2 regions of the Mycetohabitans sp. B46 genome follow, and region 1 is predicted to be linked to the other one. Evidence: predicted binding sites of a transcription regulator. Region 1 holds the regulator's gene; the other holds the start of a gene.

Region 1 (4,432 bases):
TCTCGAGGCAATCGGACGTGAAGCCCGGGCAGAACACGTCGACCCGACCGGCCCCGGCCGCGCCCAACTCCTGCAGCGTCGGTGCGGTATAAGGTTGCAGCCATTGCGCGCGTCCGAATCGCGACTGGAACGTGAGCCGGCATTCAACCTCGGTCAATCCGAGTGCATGAGCCAGCAACGTCGCGGTTTGCCGGCATTGCTCGGCATAGGGATCGCCCAAATCCAACGTGCGCTTGGGCACGCCATGAAAGCTTAGCAACAGCCGATCGCCGGCCGCAAAATCGGGCCGGCCGTGCTGCTGCCAATAGCGCAGCACCTGAGACGCCAGCGCCTCGATATAGGCGGGATGGTCCGCATAATGCTTGATCGTGCGGATCTCCAGTTGGTTGCGCATGCGCGCCAGCGCGCAGAACGCCGCATCGAATGCACTGGCGCTGGTCGAGGCTGAATACTGCGGATACAGCGGCACCAATAGCACCCGCTCGGCGCCGGCACGCTTGAGCTGATTCAGCACATTGCCGATGCTGGGTGAGCCGTAGCGCATGGCATAATCGACGAGCACAGCGCAACGGCCCGCCGCCAGCCGCTGCCTCAGGCCGTCAACCTGCCGCTCGGTGTGCACGCGCAGCGGTGAGCCCTCCGCCTCCCAGATTGCCGTGTACTTGCGCGCTGACGCGCGGCCGCGCAGCGGCAGGATCAGCGCACGCAGAATGATCTGCCAGAGCGGCGCAGGAATCTCGACGACGCGCGGGTCGGATAGAAACTCGGCCAAGTAGCGCCGCACCGCGCGCGGCGTCGGTGCAGTGGGGGTGCCAAGGTTGATCAGCAGCACACCGACCCGGTGCGATGCGCTCGGCTGCGATGGCAACTCAAGATCAAAATGCATGAGAGGATCCGTTGAGCACCGCCATGGTGCACTTGTTATCCGATTATAACGGCCGCTCGGCGCTTGCCGCGGTGGTGCGGATGATGGCCATCCGGAGAGTGGTGCGCCACGCTGAATCAGCGCAGGATGTACCCGCAGGTTCGCGTCAATGCTGAGACAGCGCGAACGACAGGAGACGGGCCGTGATATCGACGATTGGAATCACACGGTTGTACGCCATGCGGGTCGGACCAATCACGCCGAGCGTGCCGACGATTTTGCCATCGACCTCATACGGCGCGGTCACGACGCTCATTTCCTCGATCGGCACGAGCGTGGATTCTCCACCGATGAAGATCTGCACGCCCTGCGCATGGCTCGATACGTCGAGCAACTGGAGCAGGCTCGTCTTCTGGTCAAAGACATCGAACAGCTTGCGCAGGCGCGCCATGTCGGACGACAGATCGGCTACTTCAAGCAGGTTCCGTTCACCCGAGATCAGGACGTTGTCGGATTCGTCGTCGGTTTCCGTGCTAGCGGTGACGGCGGCCTGCATCAGCTGCATCATGTCGCCGCGCAGCGCATCGATTTCCTCGCGCAGTCGGCGTCGCACCTCATCGAACGACAAGCCCGCATAATGCGCGTTGATATAGTTGGAGGCCTCGGTTAGCTGCGACGGCGAATAGTCGCGCTGAGTCGCCATGATTCGGTTCTGCACGTCACCTTCGGGGGTGACGATGATCAGCAAGATCCGCTTGTCGGACAGCCGCATAAACTCGATCTGCTTAAACACGTGGCTGCGCCGCGGCGTGAGCACGACGCCGGCGAACTGCGACAGGTTGGACAGCACGCTGGCCGCTGCCGCGACGACCTTCTGCGTCTCGCCCGGCTTGAGCTTGTCTTGCACCGCGAGCTTGACCTCGGCTTCCTGCGCGTCGGGCTGCACGGTCAGCATCGTGTCGACGAACAACCGGTAGCCGCGTGGCGTCGGAATCCGCCCGGCCGACGTATGAGGACTGGCGACAAGCCCAAGCTCCTCGAGGTCGGACATCACGTTGCGGATCGTCGCCGGACTGAGTTCGAGGCCTGAATACTTGGACAACGTGCGCGAACCGACCGGCTGACCTTCGGCGATATACCGTTCGATCAGCGTCTTAAGCAGGGTCTGGGCACGAGGATCTAGCATGGTGAAAATTCTAGCTTAAATCTGCGCGCGGCGAGGATTGGCATCGATCCGACGCGCACGTGCGAGCCAAAACACGAAGGCATACAGTTTGTCAGATACCTATGGTGTAATGCGGGCATGGAAATGGGCCAATTTAAGACCGTTGCGCTGATCGGCCGCAACAACACGCCTGGCATCGGCGAGCCGCTTGCCGCGCTCGCCGGTTGCCTGACGCAACGCGGCTTTCAGATCGTGTTCGAAGCCGACACGGCGCGCGAAAACAATTTGCACGCCTATCCGGCGCTCACGCCGGCGCAGATCGGCGCGCGCGCTGACGTCGCCGTCGTGCTCGGCGGCGACGGCACAATGCTGGGTATCGGCCGGCAACTCGCGCCTTACCATACCCCGCTCATCGGTGTCAACCATGGCCGACTCGGCTTCATCACCGATATCGCGATCGCCGACATGAAGCAATTGGTGCCGCACATGCTGTCAGGCAGCCATGAGCGCGAGGAGCGCTCGTTGCTGGAGGCCCGCATCATGCGCAACGGCGAGCCGATCTACCACGCGCAGGCGCTGAACGACGTCGTCGTGAACCGCAGCGGCTTCTCCGGGATGGCAGAGCTACGCGTGTCGGTCGATGGCCACTTCATGTCGGACCAACGCTCGGACGGGCTGATCGTGGCCACGCCAACCGGTTCCACCGCATACGCGCTCTCGTCTAACGGCCCGTTGCTGCATCCGCAATTGCAAGGGATCGTGCTAGTGCCGATCGCGCCACACGCGTTGTCAAACCGGCCAATCGTTTTGCCCGATACGTGCCGGATTACGATTCAGATCATCGGCGGGCGCGACGTCAACGTGAATTTCGATATGCAGTCATTCACCGCGTTGCACCTCAAGGATACGATCGAGGTGTGGCGCTCCAAGCACACGGTGCCGTTCCTGCATCCGGTTGGCTACAGTTATTACCGGACCTTGCGCAAGAAGCTGCACTGGAATGAGCACTCGTCGCTCGGCGCGGACGAGCCCGGCTAAGCCAGCGCCCGTCGCCGCACGCCAGCTCAATCGTTGCCAACCCAACCAATCCGCCTTTCACGACGACCGCTTTCGTTCGCCTATGCTGCGTCATTTGTCGATCCGGGATTTTGTCATCGTCGCCTCGCTCGACATCGAGCTCGAGCGTGGCTTTACCGTTTTTTCCGGCGAAACCGGCGCCGGCAAATCCATTCTGATCGACGCGTTGGCGCTGGCGCTCGGCGCGCGAGCCGACGCGACAGTGGTCCGCACTGGCCAGAGCCGTGCAGATATCACCGCAGAGTTCGACGCGCATGAGGGCGCCGCGCGGTGGCTGGCCGAGCATGCGTTTGACGACGGCAGTGGGCACGTGGTGCTGCGCCGCGTGATTGACGCCAACGGCCGTTCGCGTGCATTCATCAACGGCACGGCCGCTACGCTGGGCCAGTTGCGGGACATCGGCGAAATGCTGGTGGACATCCATGGCCAGCACGCCCACCAGTTGCTGATGCGCGGCGACGCGCAGCGCGAGCTGTTCGATGCGCACGCGGGCCTGACGACGCTGGCCACGGACGTCGCGCGGGCGTGGCGTGGCTGGCGCGACGCGGCGGCAGCCGTGCAGGCCGCGCAAGCGCGCGAGCGCGAGATGCAATTCGAGCGCGAGCGGCTAGTGTGGCAATTGTCAGAGCTTGAGAAGCTGGCGCCACAACCCGGCGAATGGGATGAGATCAGTGCCGAGCACCGCCGGCTGTCCCACGCGGCGAACCTAATCGACGGTGTGCAGGCGGCGCTAGGTGCCTTGTCCGAGTCGGACGAGGCCATGATCACGCAACTGGGTACCCTTATCGCGAAACTGCGCGGCCTGGCCGAGATCGACAGCACGCTCGGCGACGCGTTGGCCGCGCTAGAGCCGGCCGAAATTCAACTGCAAGAAGCGGCCTACTCGCTAACCCACTATGCGCAGCGACTCGAGCTGGACCCGGCGCGGCTCGCGCAGGTCGAAGCCCGGCTCGATGCATTGCATTCAACTGCGCGCAAATTCAGGATGCAACCGGATGCACTGCCCGACGAGTTGCTAGCACGACGCGCCCAATTGCAAGCGCTGGATGCGGCGACCGACATCGACGCGTTGCACGCCGCGCAGGCGCGCGCGAAGCAAGCCTACATGGCGCTGGCGGAGCGACTCTCCAAGGCCCGCGCCAAGGCGGCCAAGGCGCTGAGCAGCGCGGTGACCACCGGGATGCAGGACTTGTCGATGGCCGGCGGGCGGTTCGACGTCGCGTTGGAGCCATTGCCCGAAGGCGGCCAGCATGGGCTCGAGCAGGTCGAGTTCCGCGTGGCCGGCCACGCCGGTGTGCCGTTGCGACCGCTAGCGAAAGTGGCGT
Region 2 (4,432 bases), on a different contig from region 1:
CGCTCGCCGCGTTGTAGCCGTAGTTGCCCTTGCCGGCCGCCACGGCCGCGACCACCACGCTGGCCTCTTCACCGCCGTTCGCCACGATCTGGCGCAGCGGCTCTTCCATCGCACGCAGCACGATCTTGATGCCGGCCTCTTGGTCGGCGTTCTCGCCCTTGACGCTGGCGATCGCAGTGCGGGCACGGATCAGCGCAACGCCACCGCCCGGCACGATGCCTTCTTCCACGGCGGCACGCGTGGCGTGCAGCGCGTCTTCGACACGCGCTTTCTTTTCCTTCATTTCGACTTCGGTGGCCGCGCCGACCTTGATCACTGCCACGCCGCCCGCGAGCTTCGCGACACGCTCTTGCAGCTTTTCGCGATCGTAGTCCGACGTCGCTTCTTCGATTTGCGTGCGGATCTGCTTCACACGCGCCTCGATGTTCTTCGCTTCGCCCGCGCCGTCGATGATCGTCGTGTTTTCCTTCGCGACTTCGATCCGCTTGGCTTGGCCCAACTCCTGCAGCGTAGCCTTTTCCAGCGACAGGCCGGTTTCCTCGGCAATGACCTGGCCACCGGTCAAGATCGCGATGTCCTCGAGCATCGCCTTACGACGATCGCCAAAGCCTGGCGCCTTGACCGCAACGGTCTTCAGGATGCCGCGGATGTTGTTCACCACCAGCGTCGCAAGCGCTTCGCCTTCGACATCCTCCGCGATGATCAGCAGCGGGCGGCTGGCCTTGGCCACTTGCTCGAGCACCGGCAGCAGGTCGCGGATGTTCGAGATCTTTTTGTCGTGCAGCAGCACGTACGGGTTCTCGAGAACAGCGACTTGCTTGTCCGGGTTGTTGATGAAGTACGGCGACAGGTAGCCGCGGTCAAATTGCATGCCTTCGACGACTTCGAGTTCGTCGGCGAGCGACTTGCCGTCTTCGACGGTGATCACACCTTCCTTACCGACTTTGTCCATCGCCTCAGCGATGCGCTGGCCGATCGACGTGTCGCTGTTGGCCGAGATCGAGCCGACTTGCGCGATTTCCTTGCTCGTCGTGCACGGCTTGCTGATTTTGCGCAGCTCGTCGACTGCGGCGGCAACCGCCTTGTCGATACCACGCTTCAGGTCCATCGGGTTCATGCCCGATGCGACATACTTCATGCCTTCGCGCACGATCGATTGCGCGAGCACGGTCGCCGTCGTCGTACCGTCACCGGCGTTGTCGCTGGTCTTGGAAGCCACTTCCTTGACCATTTGCGCGCCCATGTTCTGCAACTTGTCCTTCAGCTCGATTTCCTTCGCGACCGACACACCGTCCTTGGTCACCGTCGGGCCGCCGAAGCTGCGCTCGAGCACGACATTGCGGCCCTTCGGGCCAAGCGTCACCTTCACTGCGTTGGCGAGAATGTTCACGCCCTCGACCATCTTCGCGCGAGCGGAATCGCCAAACACGACGTCTTTAGCTGCCATCTTCTAACTCCTTGAAATCTTTGGAAAGCCGAACCGCGACCGTTACTTTTGGACGACCGCCATGATGTCTTCTTCACGCATGACGAGCAACTCTTGCCCATCGACTTTGACCGTTTGGCCGGCATACTTGCCAAACAACACACGGTCGCCCACCTTGACGTCGAGCGCGATCTGCGCGCCCTTGTCGTCACGCTTGCCCGGGCCGATGGCCAGGACTTCGCCCTGATCAGGCTTTTCAGCCGCTGCATCGGGAATCACGATGCCCGACGCCGTCTTGGTTTCCTGGTCCAGACGCTTGACGATGACGCGATCGTGCAAAGGACGAAGGTTCATACATACTCCTTTTGTGTTTCAGGCTGAAGAACGCTTTTTAACGTTGGCGCCCGGCAAGCCAGGCGCCCTGGTGGCACGGGTTGTTAGCACTCACGTGCGGCGAGTGCTAATTATATGGACGGGTGACGACGATTTCAAGGACCCAAATTTTTCCTAGCACACAGCACCGCGCTTATAAATGCCACTTGACCGTGGCCGTCAGCGTACGAGGCTCACCAGGCATGTTGAACATGTCGGCATTGCCATGCGCCGAGATGAAATAGCGGTGATCGAACAGATTGTCCAGCGTCAGCGTCACATCCATTTTCTTGCTGCGATAGCCGGCACCTAAATTGAATACGGTAAACGAGGGCAGTGTGACCTGATCGCTCGCAGATGCGTAGCGCGCTGATTGGAACTGTGCGCCGGCGGCCGCATAAAAGCCGTAGGGAAGCTCGCGCTTGAGCCACAGGCTCGCGCTATGGCGTGGCATCAGGCCCGGCGTGTTGCTGGCCAGCGTCAACCCGGCCGCCGTCGATTGCAGCGATCCGTCAACCGTGCCGTTCAAATACGCGTAACCGGCATAGACAGACCACTTCGGTGCAATTTCGCCGGAAAAGCCGACCTCGAAGCCCCGTACGTGCTGAGTGCCGATCGGCAGCGCATACCCGGGATTGGCCGGATCGCCGATTTGCTGGTTCGTTTGCCGCATGTCGAACAGCGCAACAGTAGCCGTCGCCTTGCCCCCGAGGTCGAATTTCGAACCCACTTCGTATGCGGTGGTCTTTTGCGGCGCCAGCGCTGCACCATTGGCGAACGCACCCGAACTAATCAGGGTATCGGCAAGCGGCGAGAAAGACTGACTGAACGAGCCATACAGCGTCAGCCACTCGAGCGGCTCGTAAATCAATCCGACGCGCGGACTCCATGCGCGGTCGGTACGTGCAAGATTCACGTTGGACGACGTGTAGTCGTGGCGAATCTGATCCAAATAGTCAAAACGCAGGCCGGCGAGCAATTTCCACTGCGGTGTCAATGTTATCAGGTCCTGCGTATATACACCGACCAGGCCGACGACCGTCGCAGCATTCGTGCGCGCCGGCTTCCCGGCCGGCACGCCGGGTAAATCGATCAACTGTGGATGGTACAGATCGTACGTTGCCACTTTCGATACGCCATAGATTGTGTCGAATTTCTGCTGCTGCGACAGTTCGATCCCATACAGCAGTTCGTGGCGCATGCCGAGCAGCGTGGTTTGCTGCGTCAGCTCAAATACGCCGTCCACGCCATGTTCAGTCCGTTGGCGCGCGACTGGTCGAGCGTGACGGTCGGGCGCACAGCAGCCTTGATCGGCTGGAACGTGACATAGTTTTTCCGCTCCAGTGAAAAATCATAGGCACGCAGCGCGCCGTGGAAGGCTAGCGAATGACTGAAACGGTGATCGAGCGACACCGTTGCACTTTTCGCCACGGCGTCATTGTACGAACTGTTCGCCGCATCGGCAGAGCCGTAGTCAGTATGGATCGGCACATCGACCGGCCGCCCCATATAGGCGGGCAAGCCCTGATCGGACGTGCGGCGATCGTGTAGGTAGTCGAGTTCGACGTTCACTACCGTATCCGGACTCAGCTTGAATTGCGCCGAAGGCGCAACCGCTTGGCGGTTCAACGCGAACTGATCGCGAAAACTATGCGAATTCTCAGCGGCGCCGGTGATCCGGAAGCGGGCCGCATCATTCACGTTCCAGCCCATATCGATTTCACCGCGACGCTCGCCACGCGTGCCAAGCATCACACCAACATCCCGCACTGGTTCGGCCTGTGGTCGCTTAAGCACACGATTGACGATGCCCCCTGCCGAGCCGCGCCCGTACAGTACCGCTGCCGGTCCTTTTAAGACCTCGATCCGCTGCACATTGGATAAGTCGCGATAGTACATCGCGTCGTCGCGTATGCCGTCGACATACTGGTCCGTAATGCTGTTGAAGCCACGAATCGTGATTTGGTCGCGCTGGCCATCGCCGACTGAAAAGCCAACTCCCGGCACGTTACGCAACGTGTCCTGCATCGATGCCGCATTCTGGTCATCGATCACCGCGCGTGGCACGATATTGATGGTCTGCGGCACATCCATCAAAGACATGTCTGTCTTCGTCCCAGCACGCGAACGGCTTGCATCGTATGATCCATGCTCGGCCGACGCGCTAACCGCAATCGTGGGCAGCACGGGCTGGGCCGCCCCGTCCTGGGCAAAACCCGACTTTACGCTGACGAATAAAGTGGCGATCAGCAGGGCGCGATAAGTCTTTTTGTTACGCGTCATTGATAAGTATGACTACGAGTTGCGGCGAGAAAGGCGCGCTAGAGCCCTCGTCCGGGCAGCGCGGGCACTTGGAACAGACTATGATGATAATGATAATTATTTACATTATCAACTACAATAGCATGGCAGGCACGGCGCGTCGCTGCGCACTCACGACAACCAGCATCGCAACCACACACGTCACCCACAACGCCGCAACGATGCACATCGCACCGCCCATGCTGGCTTGTCGCGGTACGGCCTTGGCCGATTCATGACTTCAAGCTGATCACGCCGCTGGGCACATCAATGTTGCTAATCAGTGCCATGTCGCCGGCTGCCGCCGTCTCCGAGAAATCAGCGCACGGCATC

What was found. The regulator HrcA, encoded in region 1, represses chaperone genes, less so after heat shock. The targets are predictions, from matches to a motif close to TTAGCACTCNNNNNNNNNGAGTGCTAA.
Region 2: groES (co-chaperone GroES) is a predicted target of HrcA. The motif match lies at 1,864-1,890, and genes of this name have one in related genera.

Annotation. Positions count from the first base shown of each region.
Region 1 is NZ_JADBGL010000008.1:160,754-165,185, forward strand. Features, by position in the region: gene hemH (ferrochelatase) at 1-886, opposite strand, end outside; gene hrcA (heat-inducible transcriptional repressor HrcA) at 1,032-2,051, opposite strand; gene IHE30_RS10775 (NAD kinase) at 2,169-3,068, shown strand; gene recN (DNA repair protein RecN) at 3,151-4,432, shown strand, end outside.
Region 2 is NZ_JADBGL010000001.1:27,213-31,644, forward strand. Features, by position in the region: gene groL (chaperonin GroEL) at 1-1,447, opposite strand, end outside; gene groES (co-chaperone GroES) at 1,490-1,780, opposite strand; gene IHE30_RS00160 (TonB-dependent receptor) at 1,953-3,044, opposite strand; gene IHE30_RS00165 (TonB-dependent receptor) at 3,023-4,081, opposite strand.